DNA from 4 places in the Priestia sp. ABM2_011 genome. Region 4 is predicted to be linked to each of the others. Evidence: riboswitches for the same ligand, from Rfam matches in the RefSeq annotation. Region 4 holds a riboswitch; each other region holds the start of a gene.

Evidence for each region. A riboswitch is a leader RNA that binds a small molecule or an ion and turns the genes downstream of it on or off. The one in region 4 is predicted to bind cyclic di-AMP.
Region 1: it holds a riboswitch for cyclic di-AMP, as region 4 does, so the genes downstream of both, kdpF (K(+)-transporting ATPase subunit F) here and ACXAE4_RS07740 (dicarboxylate/amino acid:cation symporter) in region 4, are expected to answer to the same signal.
Region 2: it holds a riboswitch for cyclic di-AMP, as region 4 does, so the genes downstream of both, ACXAE4_RS08440 (potassium channel family protein) here and ACXAE4_RS07740 (dicarboxylate/amino acid:cation symporter) in region 4, are expected to answer to the same signal.
Region 3: it holds a riboswitch for cyclic di-AMP, as region 4 does, so the genes downstream of both, ACXAE4_RS25560 (cation:dicarboxylate symporter family transporter) here and ACXAE4_RS07740 (dicarboxylate/amino acid:cation symporter) in region 4, are expected to answer to the same signal.

The regions. Positions count from the first base shown of each region.
Region 1 is NZ_JBSWUB010000001.1:2,276,703-2,282,360, forward strand. Features, by position in the region: gene ACXAE4_RS12390 (CHY zinc finger protein) at 1-223, opposite strand, end outside; gene ACXAE4_RS12395 (undecaprenyldiphospho-muramoylpentapeptide beta-N-acetylglucosaminyltransferase) at 401-1,468, shown strand; cyclic di-AMP (ydaO/yuaA leader) riboswitch at 1,628-1,770, shown strand; gene ACXAE4_RS12400 (hypothetical protein) at 1,843-1,980, shown strand; cyclic di-AMP (ydaO/yuaA leader) riboswitch at 1,996-2,136, shown strand; gene kdpF (K(+)-transporting ATPase subunit F) at 2,434-2,514, shown strand; gene kdpA (potassium-transporting ATPase subunit KdpA) at 2,539-4,200, shown strand; gene kdpB (potassium-transporting ATPase subunit KdpB) at 4,222-5,658, shown strand, end outside.
Region 2 is NZ_JBSWUB010000001.1:1,608,907-1,614,564, reverse strand. Features, by position in the region: gene ACXAE4_RS08445 (TrkH family potassium uptake protein) at 52-1,371, opposite strand; gene ACXAE4_RS08440 (potassium channel family protein) at 1,375-2,034, opposite strand; cyclic di-AMP (ydaO/yuaA leader) riboswitch at 2,159-2,303, opposite strand; gene ACXAE4_RS08435 (carboxymuconolactone decarboxylase family protein) at 2,419-2,877, opposite strand; gene ACXAE4_RS08430 (Lrp/AsnC family transcriptional regulator) at 2,998-3,453, shown strand; gene ACXAE4_RS08425 (peptidyl-prolyl cis-trans isomerase) at 3,742-4,644, opposite strand; gene ACXAE4_RS08420 (S1C family serine protease) at 4,641-5,658, opposite strand, start outside.
Region 3 is NZ_JBSWUB010000001.1:4,860,888-4,866,545, reverse strand. Features, by position in the region: gene ACXAE4_RS25570 (hypothetical protein) at 1-150, opposite strand, end outside; gene ACXAE4_RS25565 (undecaprenyl-diphosphate phosphatase) at 609-1,433, shown strand; cyclic di-AMP (ydaO/yuaA leader) riboswitch at 1,707-1,846, shown strand; gene ACXAE4_RS25560 (cation:dicarboxylate symporter family transporter) at 1,953-3,212, shown strand; gene ytvI (sporulation integral membrane protein YtvI) at 3,426-4,457, shown strand; gene ACXAE4_RS25550 (DedA family protein) at 4,617-5,222, shown strand; gene ACXAE4_RS25545 (EcsC family protein) at 5,247-5,658, shown strand, end outside.
Region 4 is NZ_JBSWUB010000001.1:1,477,055-1,482,712, reverse strand. Features, by position in the region: gene ACXAE4_RS07745 (aspartate aminotransferase family protein) at 1-1,344, opposite strand, end outside; gene ACXAE4_RS07740 (dicarboxylate/amino acid:cation symporter) at 1,453-2,688, opposite strand; cyclic di-AMP (ydaO/yuaA leader) riboswitch at 2,869-3,023, opposite strand; gene ACXAE4_RS07735 (NAD(P)/FAD-dependent oxidoreductase) at 3,627-5,096, opposite strand; gene ACXAE4_RS07730 (ATP-binding protein) at 5,314-5,658, opposite strand, start outside.

The sequences.
Region 1 (5,658 bases), 800 kb from region 4:
CATGTTTACATACTCCGCAAAGAATAGCTTTTTCATTAAACATAGATGTTGGCCATCTTTTAATGTCGTGATCCGCATGTGCGTTATGACATTGATAGCATGGATAATATGTATGACAGCAATAAAATTTTATTGCGATAATATCTTTATCCGTATGATAGTGCGTACAGCGCGTTTCGGAATCCACTGTGTCACCTTTTACTGCAGGTACAGATTTGTTCATTATCATCACTCCTTATGAAAAGTATAGCATGCTTTTATACGCCTTATCATACATATGTAAAAAGAAAAATGCTATAATAAAACCATCGTTTTACATGTCAGATTGCATGCTAAAAAGATTAGATAAAAATTGATGTCAAAACAGATCGATTAAGTGATGCAAAGAGAGGAAGAAAAAATGAGTAAGCAAGTTATCGTTTTTACCGGAGGCGGAACAGCGGGGCACGTAACGCCAAACATTGCCATCATGAAAGAATTAGACAGTGAAAAATGGGATATCCATTATGTCGGTTCTCACAATGGTATTGAGAAAGAATTAATTACAAAATTAAACGTTCCATATCATGCGATTTCAAGCGGGAAGCTGCGTCGATATGTAGATATGGAAAATGTAAAAGATGTATTTCGAGTAGCAAAAGGGGTTGGCGATGCACGTCGCGTGCTGAAAAAACTAAAGCCTTCTCTTGTTTTTTCAAAAGGCGGTTTCGTCACAGTTCCTGTGGTAATGGCTGCTAAATCTTTAAACATTCCCGTGTTCATTCATGAAAGTGATTTAACACCGGGACTGGCAAATAAAATTGCGCAGAAATTTGCCACTAAAATTTTTACTTCTTTTGATGAAGCCGCAAACTACTTTCCAAAAGAAAAAGTGCAGGTTGTTGGTTCACCTATTCGAAAAGAGCTATTTAGCGGAAGCGCAGCGAACGGGGAAAGCTGGCTACGCTTTTATGATAAGCGCCCCATTTTAACGATTATGGGCGGAAGTTTAGGAGCACGCCGTATTAATGAAATCGTTCGAGAGTCTTTGCCTGAACTGCAAAAGAAATTCCAAATTGTACACCTTTGCGGAAAAGGCAATATTGATACAAGCCTTGAAAAAGAGTCAGGATACCGTCAGTTAGAATACGTAAACGAACAACTTCCTGATGTTCTAGCGGCAACTGATTATGTGATTACACGCGGTGGATCCAATGCCATTTTTGAGTTTTTAGCTCTTCATAAACCGATGATGATTATTCCTTTATCAAAAGCACAGAGTCGCGGAGATCAAATTTTAAATGCACAATCTTTTAAGAAAAAAGGCTACTGTATGGTTGTAGAAGAAGAACAGTTAACAAAAGAATTGTTTTTACGTGAAGTAAGTGAGCTTCAGCAGCAGGCAAGTACAATGAAGCGTACAATGCGTGAAGCAACAAAAACGGATGCTATTTCAATTCTTGTAAATGAAATTGAGAAAATGAGCTAAAAAAAGCGTTCTTATCTCCTCGATAAGAACGCTTTTTTTCTTCTGAAATTATTATTTTAAAATAATGAATAAATATAGAAAAATAAAGCTTTTAAAATTTCAAAAAATGTTGTTGACAGTAAATTTTAACAGGAGTAAGATTACTCTCATGAAACGTTCCACTGTGAAACGCTGAGTCTTTTCTGAAAGAGAAGGAAAGAGCGGAGGACCCAATTATCAGGGGTGAATCTCTTAATTGAGTAGGGTTACTTTCTTGACCCGAACCCGTCAGCTAACTTCGTAAGCGTTAAGAGAGAGGATGGTGTAATCGTGGTCGTTTTCTATAACAGCGGATAGTACGCTCCTTTCAAAATATAGGTGAAAGGAGCGTCAGGATGCATTTATCTAAGCAAATGATTCAAATGATTGAATATCGGGCCATGTGCGACCAGCAATCTTTTGATCTAGCAAACCGCTATTTGTCTACGTTAGCTAATCAAAGTTTTAAACGCAGCAGTAAAAACTATTATTAAGTCTAAAAATTAAATAACAAATATACGCTTAATCAATTATGAGCGGGGGACCCAATATTTTGTACGTATGTACTAGGGGTGAATCTCTTAACTGAGTAGGGTTACTTCCATAACCCGAATCCGACAGCTAACTCCGTAAGCGTTTTGGGAGTAAAAAATTCGTGTGAATCACGGCTTATTTGTCGTGCATTAAACCGCGGAAGAGAACTCTCTTCTGCGGTTTTTTAGTGGGAAAAATCAGCATCACGTCTCACGGTTAGCTTTTTTGGACGTGATGCTTTATGAAAAGAAACCGTCACTAAACTTAGAAGCTATCATTTTTGTTAGGAAACAGTTAGGAGGGAGCAACTTGGATATGATCATGCTTGCAACGCTTGCCATATTAACAGCTGCTATGTACGGAATTATTTGCTGGTCGTCTCATGTAGTAGATGAAAGAGAGGAGAAGTGAAAGTGTCGTTCATTTTGTTAGGTATTTCAGTTCTCGTTTTAATTTATTTAGTATATGTACTGTTAAATCCAGAACAATTTTAATAAGCGGAGGAATAAAAAGTGGGGATTTTTCTACTATCAGTTGCGCTGCTGCTTGTTTTTGTAGCGCTTATTGCAAAGCCCGTAGGTATTTATATAGCGAATGTGTTTTCAAACGATAAAAACACTAGCTTGATAGGAAAGATAGAAACGGTGATGTTTAAAGCAGCAGGAATTAAAGGGCTTAATCAGACGTGGAAGCAATATGCATTTACTCTTGTTTTGGCGAATACGTTTATGATTTTTGTGGTGTACCTTATCTTCCGGTTTCAAGGGGTACTGCCGTTTAACCCAAGCCACATCAAAGGAATGGATCCGGCACTTGCTTTTAACACGGCCATTAGTTTTATGACAAATACGAACTTGCAGCACTACAGCGGCGAATCAGGTTTGTCCTATTTCTCGCAGATGGCCGCCATTGTATTTATGATGTTTGCTGCACCAGCAACGGCACTTGCAGTAGCAATCGCTTTTATTCGTGGGCTGGCAGGGAAAGAAATGGGAAACTTTTTTGTTGATTTTGTAAAGTCAATTACGCGTATTTTACTTCCTATCGCTTTTATAACAGGCATTTTATTTATGTTTTTAGGTGTCCCTCAAACGTTAAGCGGAACGGTGACTGCCCATACAATAGAAGGGGCAACACAGCAAATAGCAAGGGGACCAGTTGCTTCTTTTCTTTCAATTAAAGAGCTAGGAAACAACGGAGGGGGATTTTTTGGTGTCAATTCAGCTCATCCATTTGAAAATCCTAACGCGTTGAGCAATGTATTACAAATCGTCCTTATGCTTTTATTGCCAACAGCACTTCCTTTCACATACGGAAAAATGATCGGACAGCGTAAGCAAGGCCGCATCTTGTTTGTAGCGATGAGTATGCTGTTTATCGTTATTTTAAGCACAGCGTTCGTAACAGAGTGGGGCGGCAATCCAAGACTTGATTCTTTTCATTTGAACGAAGCGAACGGTTATATGGAAGGGAAAGAAGTCCGTTTTGGTGTCGGCATGTCGACGCTTTACGCCATCGTGACGACAGCAAGTGAAACAGGTGCAGTCAACACCATGCACGATACTCTTACGCCTCTTACCGGGTTGTTAACGCTTGGAAATATGATGTTAAATACCGTATTCGGCGGTGTCGGAGCAGGATTTATGAATGTCATGATGTACGTCATTATCGCCGTATTTTTATCAGGTTTAATGGTTGGAAGAACACCAGAATACGTAGGTAAAAAAATTGAAGGAAAAGAAATGAAGCTAATCGCCGTGACGCTTATTTTGCAGCCGCTGCTAATTTTAGGAGGAACAGCTGTAGCACTTACCACTCATTTAGGAATAGAAGGTATATCAAATCCAGGCTTTCACGGGTTAAGTCAGGCACTGTATGAATTTACGTCGTCAGCAGCAAACAATGGATCCGGCTTTGAAGGACTCGGTGATGCAACGCCGTTTTGGAACATTTCAACGGGAATCGTTATGTATATTGGACGTTACTTCGGACTAATTACGATGCTGGCGGTATCGAGCTCACTAGCATCCAAACAGCTTGTTCCCCAAACACCTGGGACATTTAAAACAGATACGTCTTTATTTAGCGGCATTTTAATTGGAACTACCGTTATTGTAGGAGCACTTACATTTTTCCCAGTGCTTGTGCTTGGGCCGGTTGCTGAGTATTTAACACTGTAATCAAGAAAGCGGAGGATCATAATGAATAAACGGAATTTTGCAAACAATATTGAATTGGATCGCAACAGTCATATTCAAGGTTCTGTAGATACACAAGCTTCATCGATTTTTATTCAATCAGTAAAGCAGGCTTTTATCAAGCTCAGCCCAAGAACGATGATAAAAAACCCTATCATGTTCGTAGTAGAAATCGGGTTTATAATTACGCTTTTTTTAGCCGTTGTTCCGGACCTTTTCGGAGAAAGTACAGTAAGCACAGGATTTAATGTTGCCGTATCTCTCGTGTTATTTTTTACCATTGTTTTTGCTAATTTTGCAGAAGCATTAGCAGAAGGTCGAGGAAAAGCACAGGCAAACTCATTAAAGCAATCTAAAGGCGATATTACAGCTAATCAGCTTCAAAACGGGCAAATGATACAAGTTTCGGCATCGCAACTAAAAAAAGGAGATATCGTCGTCGTTTCACAAGGCGAAATGATTCCTGGAGATGGAGAAATTATTAAAGGACTGGCGTCTGTTGATGAATCGGCTATTACGGGTGAATCGGCACCTGTTATGAAAGAAGCAGGCGGGGATTTTAACTCTGTAACTGGAGGTACAAGAGTTGTCAGCGATGAAATTACAATTAAAATTACGTGTGAGCAAGGTGAATCGTTTTTAGATAAAATGATTTCGCTTGTTGAAGGAGCAGAGCGTCAAAAAACGCCAAATGAAATTGCGCTAAACACGGTTTTGACAAGTTTGACGATTATTTTTTTACTAGTTGTTGTGACGCTTCCTGTCTTTACAAACTATTTACATTTTCAACTCGACACGGCTATTTTAATTTCACTGCTCGTCTGCCTTATTCCTACGACGATTGGAGGATTATTATCGGCCATTGGAATTGCTGGAATGGATCGAGTCACGCAGTTTAACGTGATTGCTATGTCAGGAAAAGCAGTAGAAGCAGCTGGTGACATCAATACAATTATTTTAGATAAAACCGGCACCATTACGTTTGGAAACCGAATGGCTCATCAGTTAACGACTGTAGAAGGCGTAGACGAACGTGAACTGTACAAATGGGCGTTTGTTTCTTCTCTTTACGACGAAACACCAGAAGGACGCTCGGTGGTTGATTTTATCCAAACTCGCATGGGAGTAGAAGACCTTAGAAAAACGCAGGGAACGTTTGTAGAATTCAAAGCTGAAACGCGAATGAGCGGCATTGACTTACAGAATGTATCTGTACGAAAAGGAGCAGTGGACGCCGTCACGGCATGGGTAGAGTCAAATGGCGGGAAGGTTCCCTCTGATTTACAGCAAAAAGCGAACGAAATTGCAGGAGCTGGTGGCACGCCGCTTGCCGTCGCCGCCGATGATAAAATTTATGGCTTGATTTATTTAAAAGACACGGTAAAACCAGGAATGAAAGAACGCTTTGATGAACTTCGTAAAATGGGCATTAAAACAGTC
Region 2 (5,658 bases), 130 kb from region 4:
TCTTGAACGTATAAATAATATAAAAAAATCGCCTCATCGAAGGCGATTTTTCTATCCTAGCATTATATCTTCGTTTGGATAGCGAACGGCTTCACGCTTTTGCTTAGATAATGAAAACGCAAGGGTTAATGGCCCCACTTTTCCTAAAAACATGATAAAGATAATAATCACGCGTCCAAAGTATGAAAGCTCAGGAGTTGCTCCCATCGATAACCCCACTGTTCCAAACGCAGAAACCACTTCAAACATAATTTTTATAAACGGCAGGTTTTCTGAGATATTTAATAGAAAAATGGCCCCAAACACAAACATAATCGAAATCATCGTAATGGCTAGTGCCTTAAACACATGAAGAGGAAGAAGCCGTCTCTTTAACAGCACAATATCTTCCCTGCTTCGTAAAAATGCCCATACAGAAAAGACAATCACCACAAACGTTGTTAGTTTAATACCTCCTCCTGTTGACGCACTCCCTGCACCTATGAACATTAACATAACCATTAAAAATATGGTGGAATCATGTAGACTTCCTATATCGATACTATTAAAACCTGCTGTGCGTGTTGTTACCGCTTGAAAATAAGACGCCCACACTTTGTCTCCTAATGACAAACTTCCAAGTGTATGTGAATTGCCGTACTCTAAGAAAAAAATAAAAAGCATGGCAATCATGTTAATGGCAAACGTGCTGATAATCATAATTTTTGAATGCAGCGTTAGTTTTTTATACGATTTTTTTACCCACATATCAGCAAGAACGGTAAATCCTAACCCACCAATAATAAACAAAAAGGAAATCGTTATGTTAATAATAGGATCTCCTACATACTGAACTAAGCTGTCAGATAATAGTCCGAACCCTGCGTTATTAAAAGCTGAAATTGAATGAAACAAGCTAAAGAATAGCCCCTTAGACCATCCGAATTCCGGAACCCAGCGTATCGCTAAAAAGATAAGTGCAACAAACTCAATTAAAAATGAAAAGATAAACAGCCTTTTAACTAGCAGGACAACTCCGCCGACGCTCGTTTGATTTAATGCCTGCTGAACGAGCATACGCTCTTTAAATCCAATTTTTTTACCTAGCATCATAAAAATCAGCACGGCAAATGACATAATGCCAAGACCGCCTATTTGAATTAACAGCATAATAATCGTTTGACCGATGACGGTAAAACGCGTACCTGTATCTACGACGGCTAAGCCGGTCACTGTCATAGCGGAAGTAGATGTAAAAAGGGCGTCTACCCACCGGATTGGCTCAGTAGTAGAAAAAGGCATCATTAATAAAAGAGCACCAATAATAATTCCTCCGCCAAAAATGGAGACAAGCAGCTGCGGCGGCGTAAGCCTAACAATTTTTTTTTTCATAAGTTAAACTCCTTCTTCTTCAAAACGGTTTAAATCGCGATTATGTCCGATAACAATCAGCATATCTCCTTGTTCAATTGTTTCATGCGCCGTAGGCGAAATCACCATTTCCCCGTCTTTTCGCTGAAAACCGATAATATTACAGCCGTACTTTGCACGAATATTTAAATCAAACAGCGTTTTATTATGAAGTTTCTTAGAAGCGACAATTTCAACAATACTATAGTCTTTAGACAGTTCAATATAGTCAATAATTTTTTCTGACACCACGTGATGAGCAATCCGCTTCGCAATATCGCGCTCAGGATGAATGACTTTGTCCGCTCCTATTTTCTCCAGCACTTTTTGATGATACATATTCACCGCTTTTACCCATACTTGCTTAACGCCCATATCTTTTAAAAGCATCGTTGCAAGCACGCTTGCTTCGATATCGTCTCCAAACGAAATAAGAGCATGATCAACGTTACGAATGCCTAGCCCTTTTAAGCTAGCTTCATCAATTGCGTTCGCTTGCACGACATATGTAGCTGAGTTGCTATATTTCTTTACTACCTCCTGATTGCGGTCAATAGCGAGCACATCCACATCCAAATTAGCAAACTCTTCAACCAAACTGCCTCCAAAACGACCTAATCCCAATACAGCAAACTGTTTTTTCATAATGTATTTATTCCTTTCTTCAACTGCTGTGTGTTCTCTTAGCTTATACTTTTTCTAAAAAATTACATGTTTTTCTTAAAAAAAGCGCAAAAAAACACAGGAAGGCTCCTGTGTTTTTTCACACTCTTCCCCCTCAAAACGCTTGCGAAGTTAGCTGTCGGGTTCGGGTTTTAAGAGTAACCCTACCTTTTTAAGGATTCACCCCGGAGCACAATATGTGCGTAAATAATGGGTCCTCCGCTCCGTAATGGATTAAGCGATTTTTATTCAAATGTCTATGATCTATTTTTTAGAATAATCGATTCGATTCATGATACGTTTCACTTCACGAAAGCTATCTTACTCCTGTGGATTTTGTCTGTCAAGATATTTTTAGGGAAGACATCACTTGCGCTGCAAACTGCAAAAATCATATAAATCTAAACTGACAATCAGTTTGTGAAATTGATCAAACAAATTAATAACAGCCAAAAGCTCTAATAGCTGCGTATCACTGTAAAATTTCTTTAATTGATCCATATCAGCATCCGTCAAATCCCTTGGACGCACTCGGTATACATCTATAAATCGAAACAGCAGTCGATCTTTTTCTTCCAGCTCTTTTTCTCTTAACACTTTTTGATTAAGCGTCTTATCGCCTACATATGACATGCTCATACACGTCTCACAGCCGTTAACACCTGCTAGATAAAGCCTGATTTTTTCCTTAGTCTCTCTTTTTACTATATCACTGTTCCAAAGCTTGTCGTATAGCTCATCATACAACCTTTTTACATCTGGAATTAAATTCAGTGCTTTTTCAAAATTTGTTCCCTCTTCGTTTGTTAACAAAACTCTTGCCATTTTTTACTCACTCCTTTTTAATTATTATAGTAAGAAAAATGGAGATTTCAGATAACAAATAAAACATATTATCTGCTATTACTAATCAAATAAAACATTAATATGAAAGAAGGTTTTCAATTGAAAATTGATGAAATTGATTTATCGATTTTGCAGGCACTGCAGCAAAACAGCCGTCTTTCCTTAAGAGAGCTAGGAAAACAAATTAACCTGTCTCCTCCTTCAGTGGCAGAGCGAGTAAGACAGCTAGAGAGCTTTGGTATTATAAAAGGATATACAATCGATATTGATTATGAAAAGCTGCAGTTGCCCGTCTCGTGTTTTATTGAAGTAACCATGAAAAACGGAGAGCACGAGCGTTTTAAAAGATTTATTTCTCAGTATCCCTATGCTTTATTCTGTGAACGCATCGCCGGACAGGCTTGCTTCATTACAAAGCTTCAGCTTCCTCACCTGCACGTACTCGAGCAATTTATTAACGAAATTACACCTTATGCCAAAACGATTTCACACATCGCCCTTTCTCACGTGGAGATGTCTTCTGCATTATTGAGTCATTTAAAAGATGAAAAGTGATTGAAACATACGTTCACCGTACTAACGAAAAGATCCGAACGATTCATCGTTCGGATCTTCTTTCCACTAAACTACTTCTGTCCTAGCCTCTTTTATTCGTCCAAAAGCATAAAAAATAACCCTCCAAAGCTGGAGGGTATAAATTTTCCGAATAATGAAAGTTTTACAACTTCATTCTATCAGGTACCGACATTTCTGTCTACTTAAAAATGTAAAAGAGCTCTCTATTAATAGAAAGCTCTTTTACCTGCTTGTTTTTTGAAAACAATCAATCTATATAAAAGGGAACTACCTAAGGCTGAAAGTCACGTGAAACCTTGGCAGTTGATCCTGGATATACCGGTTGATATGATTCAAAACAAGTTCTTTCATCATTTCTTCTTTGACTTCTGATTCCGTTTTTTTATCTTTTTGTTTTAAAATAAGAATATAATAGACTTTACCCATTTTAATGGGCTTACTACACTCTCCGATGTGCTGTTTTTTTAAAACATCTATAAAAGAGGGAGATAGATTCGAAAGCTTTAGATTATCATCATTCTCTATTTTGCTGATGGTCTGGACATCAGCATATTTTTTTTGAACGTCTTGAAGCGATGTTCCTTTTTGCAGCTCAGCCGCAACGGTCTCGGCATCATGTAAAGTTGTAAAAGTTAGCTGCGAAAAAGATACGCTCGTTACATCGTTCTCAATACGTGTATAGTAAGCGTCTAGTTCATCAGACGTAATTTGTTTACGGAAATATTCTTCTAATTTAAACTGATTTATTAGCTGTTTAGTTACATCGCTAGAACGAATATGCAAGACTTCATAGCCTTGTTTTCTTGTATCTTCGTCATATGAACGTTTGATTTGTTTCCACATATCCTCGACTTTTTTCTGTACCCTGTCACTTGTCTTTAGATGCGAAATTAAGATTTTTTGCATGACAAGCTGCCGCAACAACTCTTTGCGGTAGCTTGTATCATTTAGCGGCGCATCGGGATTTAAGAACCCTTCAACTGCTAAAAAACGATTGAATTCAGCTCCTGTCACCTTTCCTCCTTCATACGCTGCCACTTCTTTGGCAGAAGATAGCTGACTAATTTCTACAGAAGGAAACATCGTTTTTGAATGCTTCCCTCCGCAGCCTGTTAAAAATCCGAACGCTGTTAATACTGCTAGCAGCAGCTTTAACGGTGCTGAACTCATCCATTGTTATCCTGCTGCTCTGAAAGCTTCAGAGAAATAGTTTGTTTTTTTCCATTTCGGTACACGTCTAATTTTACCGTGTCTCCTACTTTGCGTTTTGTGTATAGATATTGACGTAAATCACTGGATGTTTTGACTTCATTTCCATCGATGGCAACAATCACGTCTTTTGATTGTAAACCAGCATCAGAAGCAGAAGAGAACGGTTCAACCGTCGTTACGACAACTCCTTCAGACGTATCGCTTGTTAGGCCTAGCTGATCTTGTTTTGTTGCAGCTGAAAGCTGACCTACATCTTGAAGACCTACCCCCATATATGGACGCGTTATTTTTCCGTTTTTCATCAGCTGTTCAATTGTTGGCTGCACTTCATCACTTGGAAGAGCAAAGCCGATTCCTTCTACATTGTCTTCTGAAATTTTCATACTGTTGATACCAACTACTTCACCGGAAGAATTGATCAAGGCACCGCCGCTGTTTCCTGGATTAATCGCCGCATCCGTTTGAATTGCATCTACGTTCCAATTCTCTGAAATAGGGACAGAGCGTTTTGCTGCGCTCACGATACCTTGTGTGACCGTACGAGAAAATTGTTCACCAAGAGGGTTTCCGATTGCAAGAACCGTTTCACCCGCCACTAAATCTGATGATTTTCCGAACTTCGCCACTTGTTCAACATTTTTGTCGGACATTTCAAGCACCGCTAAATCCGTTAGCGCATCAGCTCCCACAATTTTAGCTTTTTCTTTTTGCCCGTTTGAAAGTGACACTTCTACTTCGCTTGCGCCATCGATAACGTGGTTATTTGTTACAACGTATGCTTTTCCATTTTCTTTTTTGAAAATAACACCGGAACCCGTTCCTGCTTCTTGCGTTTGGGTATCTCCAGAAAATGGATTTGTTTGCTGCTGGATGTTGTTCACGCCTACAACAGCGGCTGATACTTTATTTACAACTGAAACAAGATCTGACTGATTCACGGTGGTGCTTACTGTTCGAGGCGTTGTGCTCGTT
Region 3 (5,658 bases), 3.4 Mb from region 4:
TAAAATGAGTGTGATAGCATGAAGAATAAATCCAATAAAAAGAGGAGTATAGCTAAAGCCCATAACAATTCCCGCGCCAATTAAAGGAATTCCCAGCAAGGCTTCATACCCAGCAGTGACCCATTTCATTGTACGTACATTTCCATTCATAGTAAAAAGCCTCCTAAAAAAGATACTACTATATACGAGAAAAGAGAGAAAAAAGTTTCAAATTACTTAGGGGATATGTCGTATAAGTCAGCCCTATTGGATTAAAATGATAGATGACAGTAAAGGGGGATGGAAAAAACATAATGATTTAGTCATTTTTTCACACTAAAGAAAAATAGTCTAGATGATTCATTTTTAGCTAAGGGACCAGAATTTATACTGAACATAGTGACTGCTTTTTAAAATAAATAAAAGCTGATATCGTGTTTTTTGGTTGTAGCATGTAAGCTTTTTATTACAAATTATTAAAGATTCTTATCTTTTTGCAAATACACATTGTATTTCATAGTTTTAACAATTATGATAAAAAAGCAAGTGTCAAAATAGGAAAATAGTTGAGCATGTAAAACGAAGCGATAAGCTTATTAATTTGAAAGAAAGGCAAGGTACATAGCTTTATGTGGGAAATTATTGTAGCAATCATTTTAGGGATTGTAGAAGGTTTAACAGAGTTTGCTCCCGTTTCGTCAACTGGGCATATGATTATTGTGGATGACCTGTGGTTAAATTCAAAAGAATTATTTTCATCTCCAGTAGCTAATACATTTAAGATTGTTATTCAGCTAGGGTCGATTTTAGCAGTAGTTGTTATTTTTAAAGATCGTTTTATTAATTTATTAGGATTGGGAAAAAAACCAGCTGCTGCAATTGGACCGACAAATCGCTTAAATTTAATGCAGGTAATTGTTGGTTTGTTACCCGCAGGAGTGTTAGGACTTTTGTTTGATGATTACATTGATGAACATTTGTTTTCTTTAAATACGGTGCTAATTGGCTTAGTGGTCGGAGCTGTATTAATGATTCTAGCAGATTTGTTTGGACCTAAACGTCCGCGTGTAGAGACGGTGGACCAAATGTCTTATGGACAAGCACTAGGTATAGGACTGTTTCAATGTATTGCTCTTTGGCCAGGTTTTTCTCGTTCAGGCTCAACGATTTCAGGAGGGGTTCTTCTTGGAATGAGCCATAAGGCAGCCGCAGATTTTACATTTATTATGGCAGTGCCAATTATGGCAGGAGCAAGTGGACTTTCATTGGTTAAAAACTGGCAGTATTTCACATCAGATGCACTACCGTTTTTTATTGCTGGTTTTATCAGCGCCTTTATTTTTGCGCTTATATCGATTCGCTTTTTCTTAAAATTAATCAACCGCATTAAATTAGTTCCGTTTGCCATTTATCGAATTATTTTAGCGGCTATTCTATATTTTGTATTTTTATAAAATAAATAAGCGTATTTTATAGCCATTTAAACTTCTGATAAAGACTTAAAAAGCAAGAAAAAGCTATTGCAACATTGCAATAGCTTTTTTGCATAAATATATATTATTGTCTTTTGAAAGCGTTTTATAAACATGGGTATTGACAAAACGTGTCGAAAAATAGTAAATTAATATTTGTGCAGTATAAAGTTAAGTAAAAGTAAGACTTCTGTTTAGTTTTATTGACTGTAAAAAACGTATGACAACGTATAGATCGTTTTAATTTTATAAAAATTGAATAATAAGCTTAATCGTATAGAGCGGGGGAATCATTATCGGCAGTAAAGCTGCCTTGGGGTGAATCCTTACAAAAGGTAGGAAACTCTCAATTCCGAATCCGACAGTTAACCTCGTTTGCTTTATTGAGAGAAAGAGCCCAAAATAGCGTAAGTAAAAGGCTGTTCTTTCTTAAGAATAGTCTTTTTTTGTTTTTTCAGAAAAGTATATACAAATGTCATACATCTTTGGGGAGGTACATCTATGAAAAAAATTCGTTTTGGTTTGGCTACGCAGATTTTTACCGGTTTAATCCTCGGTGTTCTTGTAGGAGTAATTTGGTTTAACGATCCGCGTGTAGTAACATACCTGCAGCCGCTGGGAGACTTGTTCTTAAGATTGATTAAGATGATTGTTATTCCAATTGTTATCTCAAGTTTAGTCGTTGGAGTTGCAGGAGCAGGTAGCGGTAAACAGGTCGGAAAGCTTGGCGTTAAAACCATTCTCTATTTTGAAATTATTACAACTTTCGCAATTGTAATCGGTGTATTGATTGCTAATATTTTTCATCCTGGACAAGGTGTAGACATTCATTCAGCACAGAAGAGTGATATTTCACAATACGTTGAAACATCCGAACAGCAAGAAGGAAAGTCAGTGGCTGAAACGTTCTTACACATTGTTCCGACAAACTTTTTCCAGTCAATTGTTGAAGGGGACATGCTAGCAATTATCTTCTTTACAGTATTGTTCGCACTTGGAGTAGCGGCAATTGGAGAAAGAGGAAAGCCTGTTGTTCAATTCTTTGACGGCGTTTCTCACGCAATGTTTCACGTGGTAAACCTAGTAATGAAAGTGGCTCCGATTGGAGTATTTGCTTTAATTGGTGTAACAGTTTCGAAATTCGGTTTAGAGTCACTTCTTTCATTAGGAAAGCTTGTTATCTTAGTTTACTTAGCGTTAATTTTCTTCCTACTTGTTGTATTAGGAGGAATTGCGAAATGGGCAGGAATTAACATTTTCCACTTATTCCGCTATATGAAAGATGAACTGTTGTTAGCATACAGTACATCTAGTTCTGAGACAGTTCTTCCGCGAATTATGGAAAAACTTGAAAAGATGGGCTGTCCAAAAGCTATCGTATCGTTCGTTGTACCAATTGGTTATACATTTAACCTAGATGGTTCTGTTCTCTATCAAGCGATTGCAGCGTTATTCTTAGCGCAGGTGTATGGTATTGATTTAACGATCGTTCAACAGCTGACGCTCATTCTGGTATTGATGGTTACATCTAAAGGAATGGCTGCGGTGCCAGGAACATCATTTGTTGTATTACTGGCTACTCTTGGAACAATCGGCGTTCCGGCAGAAGGATTAGCCTTCATTGCGGGAGTAGACAGAATCATGGATATGGCACGTACGGTTGTTAACTTAGTAGGAAACACACTAGCAGCAATTGTGATGTCTAAATCTGAAGGCAAATTTGACCCTAAAAAAGGTACAGAGGTCATGAGAGCCGGCTAATTTATAAATTAAAAAGCTACTTATTCTATTCAAAAAATTAGAATAAGTAGCTTTTTTCATAATAATTCCTTTATTATTATGGAAATTGACCCTATAATATGTAACATCAGGTATAAATATATCCAAATTTTATTCTTACATAAAAGCAGTCACTGGTTCCTTTCTTTATCAATAAATATAGAGATAGCTTAGCTAGTTGGGGGATAGTAGAGTATGTGGAAAAAGCGAATATGGGTCATTGCCTCGATAGTAATCGTATGTTTGTTAATCCCTTACAGTTTACCGATTGTGTTTGCTTTATTAACAGCATTAGCGCTTGAGGGTATTGTTCAAAAATTGCATCAATCTTTTAAAATGAAGAGAGTCTACGCAGTGCTTATGACCTTCATTTTATATGTTGTTTCGCTCATACTTATTGGATTTTTTATTGTTCGGACAATCGTTACGCAAGTGGTAGCTCTTTCAAAGATAGCGCCTTCATTTGTAAAAGAAATCTATGAAACCGCGATTTATCCAACTATTATCAAGTGGAAATACTATTCAAACGCTCTTCCTACAGAAGTGATTTCTTCTATCGAGCGCACGCTTGAAAAAACCGTAAATTCATTAGATTCTCTATTAAAAAGTACCGTGGAAATCATCATTAGCTTTGCTGCTACTGTTCCTGGATTTCTACTAGAGTTTCTTATTTATTTAGTAGCGCTTGTATTTATCAGCCTTGAGCTGCCTGCTATTAAAAATAAAATTAAGTCATTTTTAACAGAAGAAACGAAATATAAGCTACAAGTTGTCATCACTCAGCTTATCCAAGCGGGGGTTGGTTTTATTAAGGCACAAATTATTTTAAGTGTCATGACGTTTGTAATGGCTTATGTAGGGCTTTGGCTATTAGATGTTCCGTATACCGCGCTGCTTAGTTTATTAATTGTAATTGTCGATATCTTACCAATCCTTGGGACGGGCTCGGTGCTCGTTCCATGGGGGATTTTTGCTCTTACGCAAGGGCATGACTCATTAGCAATCGGCTTATTTATTCTATTTGGAGTGATTACGGTAGTAAGACGTGTAGTAGAACCAAAAGTGTTTTCTACAAATATGGGTATTTCACCTTTGGCTGCACTAGTTAGTTTGTACATTGGATTTAAACTTTTAGGTTTTGTCGGGTTGTTTTTAGGACCGGCTTTAGTTATTTTATACGATGCTCTTCGTAAAGTAGGTATTATTCAAATTAACTTTAAACTATAAAAGCGCTGGATAAAACTAGCGCTTTTTTTATTGAAACTTTTGTAGTACGTCATACGTAAAGAGGGAAAGGAAAAAACTATGTCGCGTTGGTTTTTATCTATCAATCGGCTAAATTATAGTTTTGCAGTCTTAGATTTAATGACATGAGGAGGAGAATTTTTGTTAGAGTCGGTTTTACTTTCTTTAATTGAAGCGCTAAAACAGCTCTCTTATTTTGGCGTAATTTTAGCATTAACGTTTGAGTTTGTCCCCGCAGAGCTTGTTTTACCTTTAGTAGGGTATTGGGTGTACCAAGGTGATATGAACTTGTATCTGGCTATCCTTGCAGGTACAGTAGGCGGTGTATGTGGACCGTTGACTCTTTACGCACTGGGACGTTACGGTGGACGACCGCTAGTTTTAAAATATGGAAAATATTTTTTGGTGAAAGAAAAAGAAATTGACGCTGCCGATCGCTTTTTTAATAAGTACGGCAGCGGGGTCGCTTTTTTTGGACGGTTTATTCCAGGAGTGCGTACGGCTATCTCTTTTCCATGCGGGATGGCAAAAATGAATGTATGGCTGTTTTCTATTTACACATTTGTTGCGATGCTTCCAGTAACGGCTATTTACGTATATTTAGGATATAAGTTAGGACCTAAGTGGAAAGAGGTGGGTCCGATTGTTTCTCAATACATGCAGCCTATTGGAATCGGAATTGTTGTTTTAATTGCGTTGTTTTTTATCATTAAATATGTGCGGAATAAACAAGTAGGACAGAGCTGATAAATCGAGGAAAAGAGTGAGGATATGTCAGAGCATGAACAATTGAGAATAGAATTACGAAAAATTGAAAAGTGGGAGAAAGACCAAAAAGGACTTTTTTTCTGGGAGCGGCTGGCTCGCTTGCCTTTTTCAGCTTTAGATAAAGTAACGCCAAAGTTCATTCATCAAAAAATAGAAAAATTATTAGATGAAATTGCTAAGTATGTTGATAATGGAGGCCAGTATTTAGCTAATACGTCTGCCACGCTAGAGAAAGCATCAGCCCAATTACAAGAAAATAAGCAGCTGTCAATAGAGGATGTTCAGCATTTATCTCTGCAGGAAATGGATGAGTTGGCGGAGTATTTTATTGAAGTCCGAAAAAAGAATGCGCAGCTGCAAGGAGCTACAACCGGAGTAGGTGGAATTTTCACACTGGCGATTGATATTCCTTTTG
Region 4 (5,658 bases):
CACCTCATCTCCCTGTTTTTCATTTTGTACTTCATACAATGTTTTCGAAAGCAACACGACCGCTTCATCAAGTTGGCGATGAGTAATCGTAAATGGTGGCGCAATAATAATACCGTCTCCTTCTACTCCATCTGTTCCTGCTTGTGAAGGATAAAGGAGAAGACCATTTTTATGGGCTTTACTTATTACGCGCGCCGTCATATTTTCGGAGGATGAAAAAGGCTCCTTGGTTTTTGGATTTTGTACAAGCTCAAGACCAACTAGTAAGCCTTTGCCACGAATATCACCAATGATAGGGTAAAGAAGTTGAAGCTCCTTCAATTTTTTTACTAAATAGTTTCCTTTCAGCGCTACTTGTTGAACAAGATCGTTCTTTTCAATATAGGCTAAGACAGCTAGCCCTACAGCCGCTGACAGCGGATTAGCGCTTAGCGTATGGCCGCTCATAATTAATTTGGATCCGTTCATGATAGGTTCAATCGTTTTGCTGCTAGCTAACGTAACGGCTATCGGTGTATATCCTGCTCCCACTCCTTTTCCAAGCGTCATGATGTCTGGTTTAGCTCCCCAGTGCTCATATGCAAACATCACGCCTGTACGCCCAATGCCAGTCATGACTTCATCGGCTATCCATAACACATCATATTTATCACAAATTTCTCTTATCACTTCATAATAACCGGGTGGAGGTGTAAGAGCTGCTCCGGCAGCTCCTACAATGGGCTCTGTAATAAAAGCAGCAATATGTTCAGGGCCGGTTCGTTTGATAACTGTTTCCAATTCGTGTGCACAAGCAAGATTACAGGATGGATAGGTTTGATGAAACGGACATCGATAGCAATAAGGAGGTGAAACCGAAGGATAATCTTCAAGCAAAGACGAGAAACGTTTTCGTCTTCCAACGTGCCCTGACATAGACAGCGCTCCTATTGTAATACCGTGATAGCTCATCCAGCGTGACAAAACCTTTGTTTTGGTTGGCTTTCCTTGCTCTTGAAAATGCTGAATGGCTGTTTTCATAGCCGTTTCAGTCGCTTCTGTCCCGCTGTTAACAAAAAAGCTCCACTGGAAATGATTGCTGCTTAATTCACATAGTTTCTTAGCTAAGGCTTCCGTCGGATCGCTTGTAAACTGCGACCGATATACAAACGCAACTTTCTGTGCCTGATCCGTCATCGCATCAATAATTTCTTTTACGCCGTGTCCGATACTTGCTGTAACTGCCCCTGACGAAGCATCTATGTACTTTTTTCCATCTTGGTCGTACAAATAAATTCCTTTTCCATATGAAATAACTGGGTAGTCGTCGTCGAGCAGCGGCTTTATAACATGGGTCTTATTCATTTCCGCACTCTCCTTTCAAACACATACTCTTATTAAACTGTATGCTGAAAAGAAGAGTTTCTTGCCAATAAAAAAAGCCCTAGCATATAGCTAGAGCTTTTACATTTATTAAGCCGATTGCGTTACAGATTTATCGATACGCTTTGCTTCTGACTCAGCCACAATAACGGCACACGCAGCGTCCCCCGTAATATTTACAGATGTACGAAGCATATCAAGCAAGCGATCAATCCCGATAATCAATCCGATACCTGCTACAGGCAGGCCAACCGAACTCAATACCATCGCTAGCATAATGAGACCAACTCCCGGCACGCCTGCTGTACCAATACTAGCAAGCACCGCTGTTAATACAACCGTCACAAGAGCACCCAGCGACAGGTCAACGCCGTATACTTGCGCAATAAAAATAGTCGCGACACCTTGCATAATTGCTGTTCCATCCATGTTAATGGTAGCACCTAACGGCTGAACAAAACTGCTGATGGACTCCGGGACACGAAGATTTTTTTGAGCCACATTCATTGAAATCGGAAGCGTTGCACTACTGCTTGATGTACTGAATCCAACTGTCATCGCAGGAGCAAAACCTTTAAAAAATTCAATAGGGTTACGTCTGGCCATAAGAGCGACTGACCCCCCATATGTTACAATCGAATGGATGAACAGTGCGAGCACGACTACAATCATGTAAAGCCCCATCGCTTTAATTGCCTGCCAGCCTTGACTTCCAACCGCTGTTGCAAGAAGCCCAAATGTTCCGTAAGGAGCAAACTTCATCACTAGATTTACAAGGTACATCATCAATTCATTGCCTTGCTCGAGTAAATTATAAAGCCCTTTGGTTTTACTTCCAAGCATCGTAATACCAAAACCGATAAAGATAGAGAAAACGATAAGTTGAAGCATATTCCCTTCAGCCATCGCTTGGATTGGATTGACTGGAATCATATTTAAGAATGTCTCTCCAACCGGCGGTGCTTTTTCAGCTTCAAAAGAAGCGTTTTGTGTATCAAAAGATCCAAATGTTCCTGGTTTAATAACAAACGCTAATAATAAACCAATTACAATAGCAACGGTTGTTGTCACTAGGAAGTACGAAACTGTTTTTGCCCCGATTCTTCCCAGTTTTTTAGGATCTCCTAAACCTGCTACGCCTAACGTGATAGAGAAAAACACAATTGGTACAACAAGCATTTTAATTAAGCTTAAGAAAATTTGCCCAAGCGGCGTAAACAAGTACTTGTCCAGCGGAGCAAAAGCACTTGGAGCAAAAGCATTAATCAACACTCCTACAACAGCACCAGCAATTAGCGCGATAATGATCTTTGTCGATAGCTTCATAGATTTACCTCCCATAAATAAATTATATTAGAATGATTCTAACTACTATACTTATTTTACCATGCATTGAGGGTGATAACACTCAAAATATACAATATATTAAAAATTTTCAGATTAATAGTTTAGGAATATTTTTAGCTATACAAAAAAACATGAGAATATCATGGTTTCATAGACCTGTTATTCCCTCACTGAATGCTTACGGAGTTAGCTGTCGGATTCGGGTACGTGAGTTACCCTACTTGATTCATTCAAGATTCACCCCAAGTACATTACGCACAAATATGGGTCCTCCGTTCTCTTATAAAACAAAAGAGATTAAGCAAATAATTTTCTTTAATATTTTTGCATGATAATAATTGTTACTTTAATTAAAATTCATTTTATGTATTCCTGTCAAGTTTTTATTCAAAAATAATGCATGATTTTATCGTAAAAAGTTGAGAATTGTTATATTTTAAAATATTTACATCATATTTTAATAAACCAAAAACACTTATTTAACAAGACTTACAATCTAATGAATAAAAAATTAATTCAAAAAATAGTTTATAAAGTGAACTTTATTTCCATTAATATCATTCATTAATATGTATAATTATTCTAATATCCATGTACTTTACTGCTTCCATAAATATTTTACTTATCAAAAAAAATAACTCTTTCCAACTGTTGATTTTATCCTTGTACTGCTTGATATACACTCCCTAAAATTTCACTGACTTTATTGATGCGAAGAAATCGACATTATCAATTCCCCTTATTCTACTTAATTCTGCTCAAGATAGAAGTATAGATTTCCTACTATCTTTTAAAAAAGGAGCGGGTAATTATCATATAAAACTATCGGAGTTGGAGCGGTACAAGTTCTTTACTTTTTACTTATTCCCTCTCGTTATTTAACCCATAAAAAAAAGAGGCCGTGACGGCCTCTTTTTTTATACAGTAACAGGTTCAGAACTTGCTTTACGATTCTTTAATTTTTCAACAATGTCACGCGCTACCCACACACCACACGCACTTGCCTGCGCGAGTCCTCGCGTAATACCAGCTCCGTCTCCTCCCACGTATAAACCGGAAATTTCAGTTTCAAACTTATCGTTTAACTTCGGACGGGCGGAGTAAAATTTCGCTTCCACACCGTAAAACAGCGTATGTTCAGATGCTAACCCAGGCGTTACATGATCCAGTGCTTCTGTCATTTCAATTAAGCTTTTCATTGTATTGTATGGAAGCACTAAACCCAAATCACCAGGGACAGCTTCTTTTAACGTTGGTTCTAAAAAGCCTTCTTTAATTCGATTCGCTGTTGAACGGCGCCCCTTTAAAATGTCTCCATACTTTTGAACAACTAAGCCTCCGTTTGACAGCATATTAGCTAATCTTGATACTTCGTGCGCATATTCGTTCGGCTGATCAAATGGATCCGAAAATTTATGAGAAACAAGCAGCGCAAAGTTCGTATTTTGACTTCCAAGCTTCGGATCTTTGTATGCGTGTCCATTTGCTAACATAATCCCTGAATGATTCTCTACTACCACATGCCCTGAAGGATTGCTGCAGAACGTTCTGACTCTTGTACCTACAGACGTATTGTAAATAAATTTCCCTTCGTACAAGTGCTTGTTGATTTCTTCCATAACAACGTTAGATGTTTCTACTCGAACACCGATGTCTACTTGATTGTTAATCATTTTCAAACGGCGTTTTTTTAGTAAGTCGCTCATCCACTTCGAGCCGTCTCGACCTGGTGAAACCACGACTTTATCAGCCGTAATTCTGTCACCATTCTTCAATTCAATACCGCGCACGATATGCTGACCATCTTCTTTTTCTGTTATTAAATCGGCTACTTCCGTTTTATACTGCATATCAATTTTTTCTTTTAAGTATTCATAAATGCTTTTTAAAATTTCTAAATTTTGCTCTGTTCCTAAATGACGCACTTGGGCACGCAATAGCTTTAATCCTGCTGCGTATCCGCGTTTTTCAATTTCACGAACTTTATCAGTTAACGGATCCGTAATCGTATCGGTTGCTCCGTGTTTTAAATTAATTTCATCCACGTATTTAATTAAATCTACCACCTGTGATTCAGACAGATAATCCGTCATCCAGCCTCCAAATTCACTGGTGATATTAAACTTCCCATCTGAATATGCGCCGGCTCCACCGAAACCATTTGTGATAGAACAAGCAGGCAAACAGCCAGCAAACTCTTTTCTGCCAACTGCAGGCGGACATTTTTCAATTTTTTTCTGAAGAATCGGACAATTACGTCGATAGATATCGTGTCCTTTATCGATTAATAAAATAGTTGCTTCCGGTAATTTTAACGTTAGCTCATAGCAAGTAAAAATTCCAGCGGGTCCTGCCCCTACCACAATAACATCATAATTTGAGTTCATTGTACATTCTCCCATCATCTTTTTTCTTTGGGTAAAAGATAAAAGTTATTGACCGAATTTTCTTTTTTTATTATCATTCGGTTATTTTCTAGACATTTGATAATATATCAAAAACAAACCCTTTAGTCAACAATATACACGAACATTAAAATAAAAAATTAAAAAAACATTCGTTTTTATTTTAACCAAACAAAAACCAGCGAACGAATAGCAAGCGCTACGAAATGTTCACTGGTTCTTTAATATACGGAAGAGCAATTTCTACTTTTGTTCCTACTCCTACTTTACTCGCAAATGAAATATGCCCTTGATGCTGTTCGATTATTCGGTAGCTAATCATTAATCCTAGCCCAGTTCCTGTTTGTTTGGTGGAATAAAATGGTTCACCTAGCCGAGCTAAAGATTGCTCATCAATTCCACATCCTTCATCCTCGATAATGACCATGCCGTATTCATTTCTTTTCTCAACGGTAACTTTAACTGTACCTTTGCTCATTGACTCAAGCGCATTTTGAATTAAATTAATAAAAACTTGTTTAAGCGCATTTTCTTCACAAAAGAT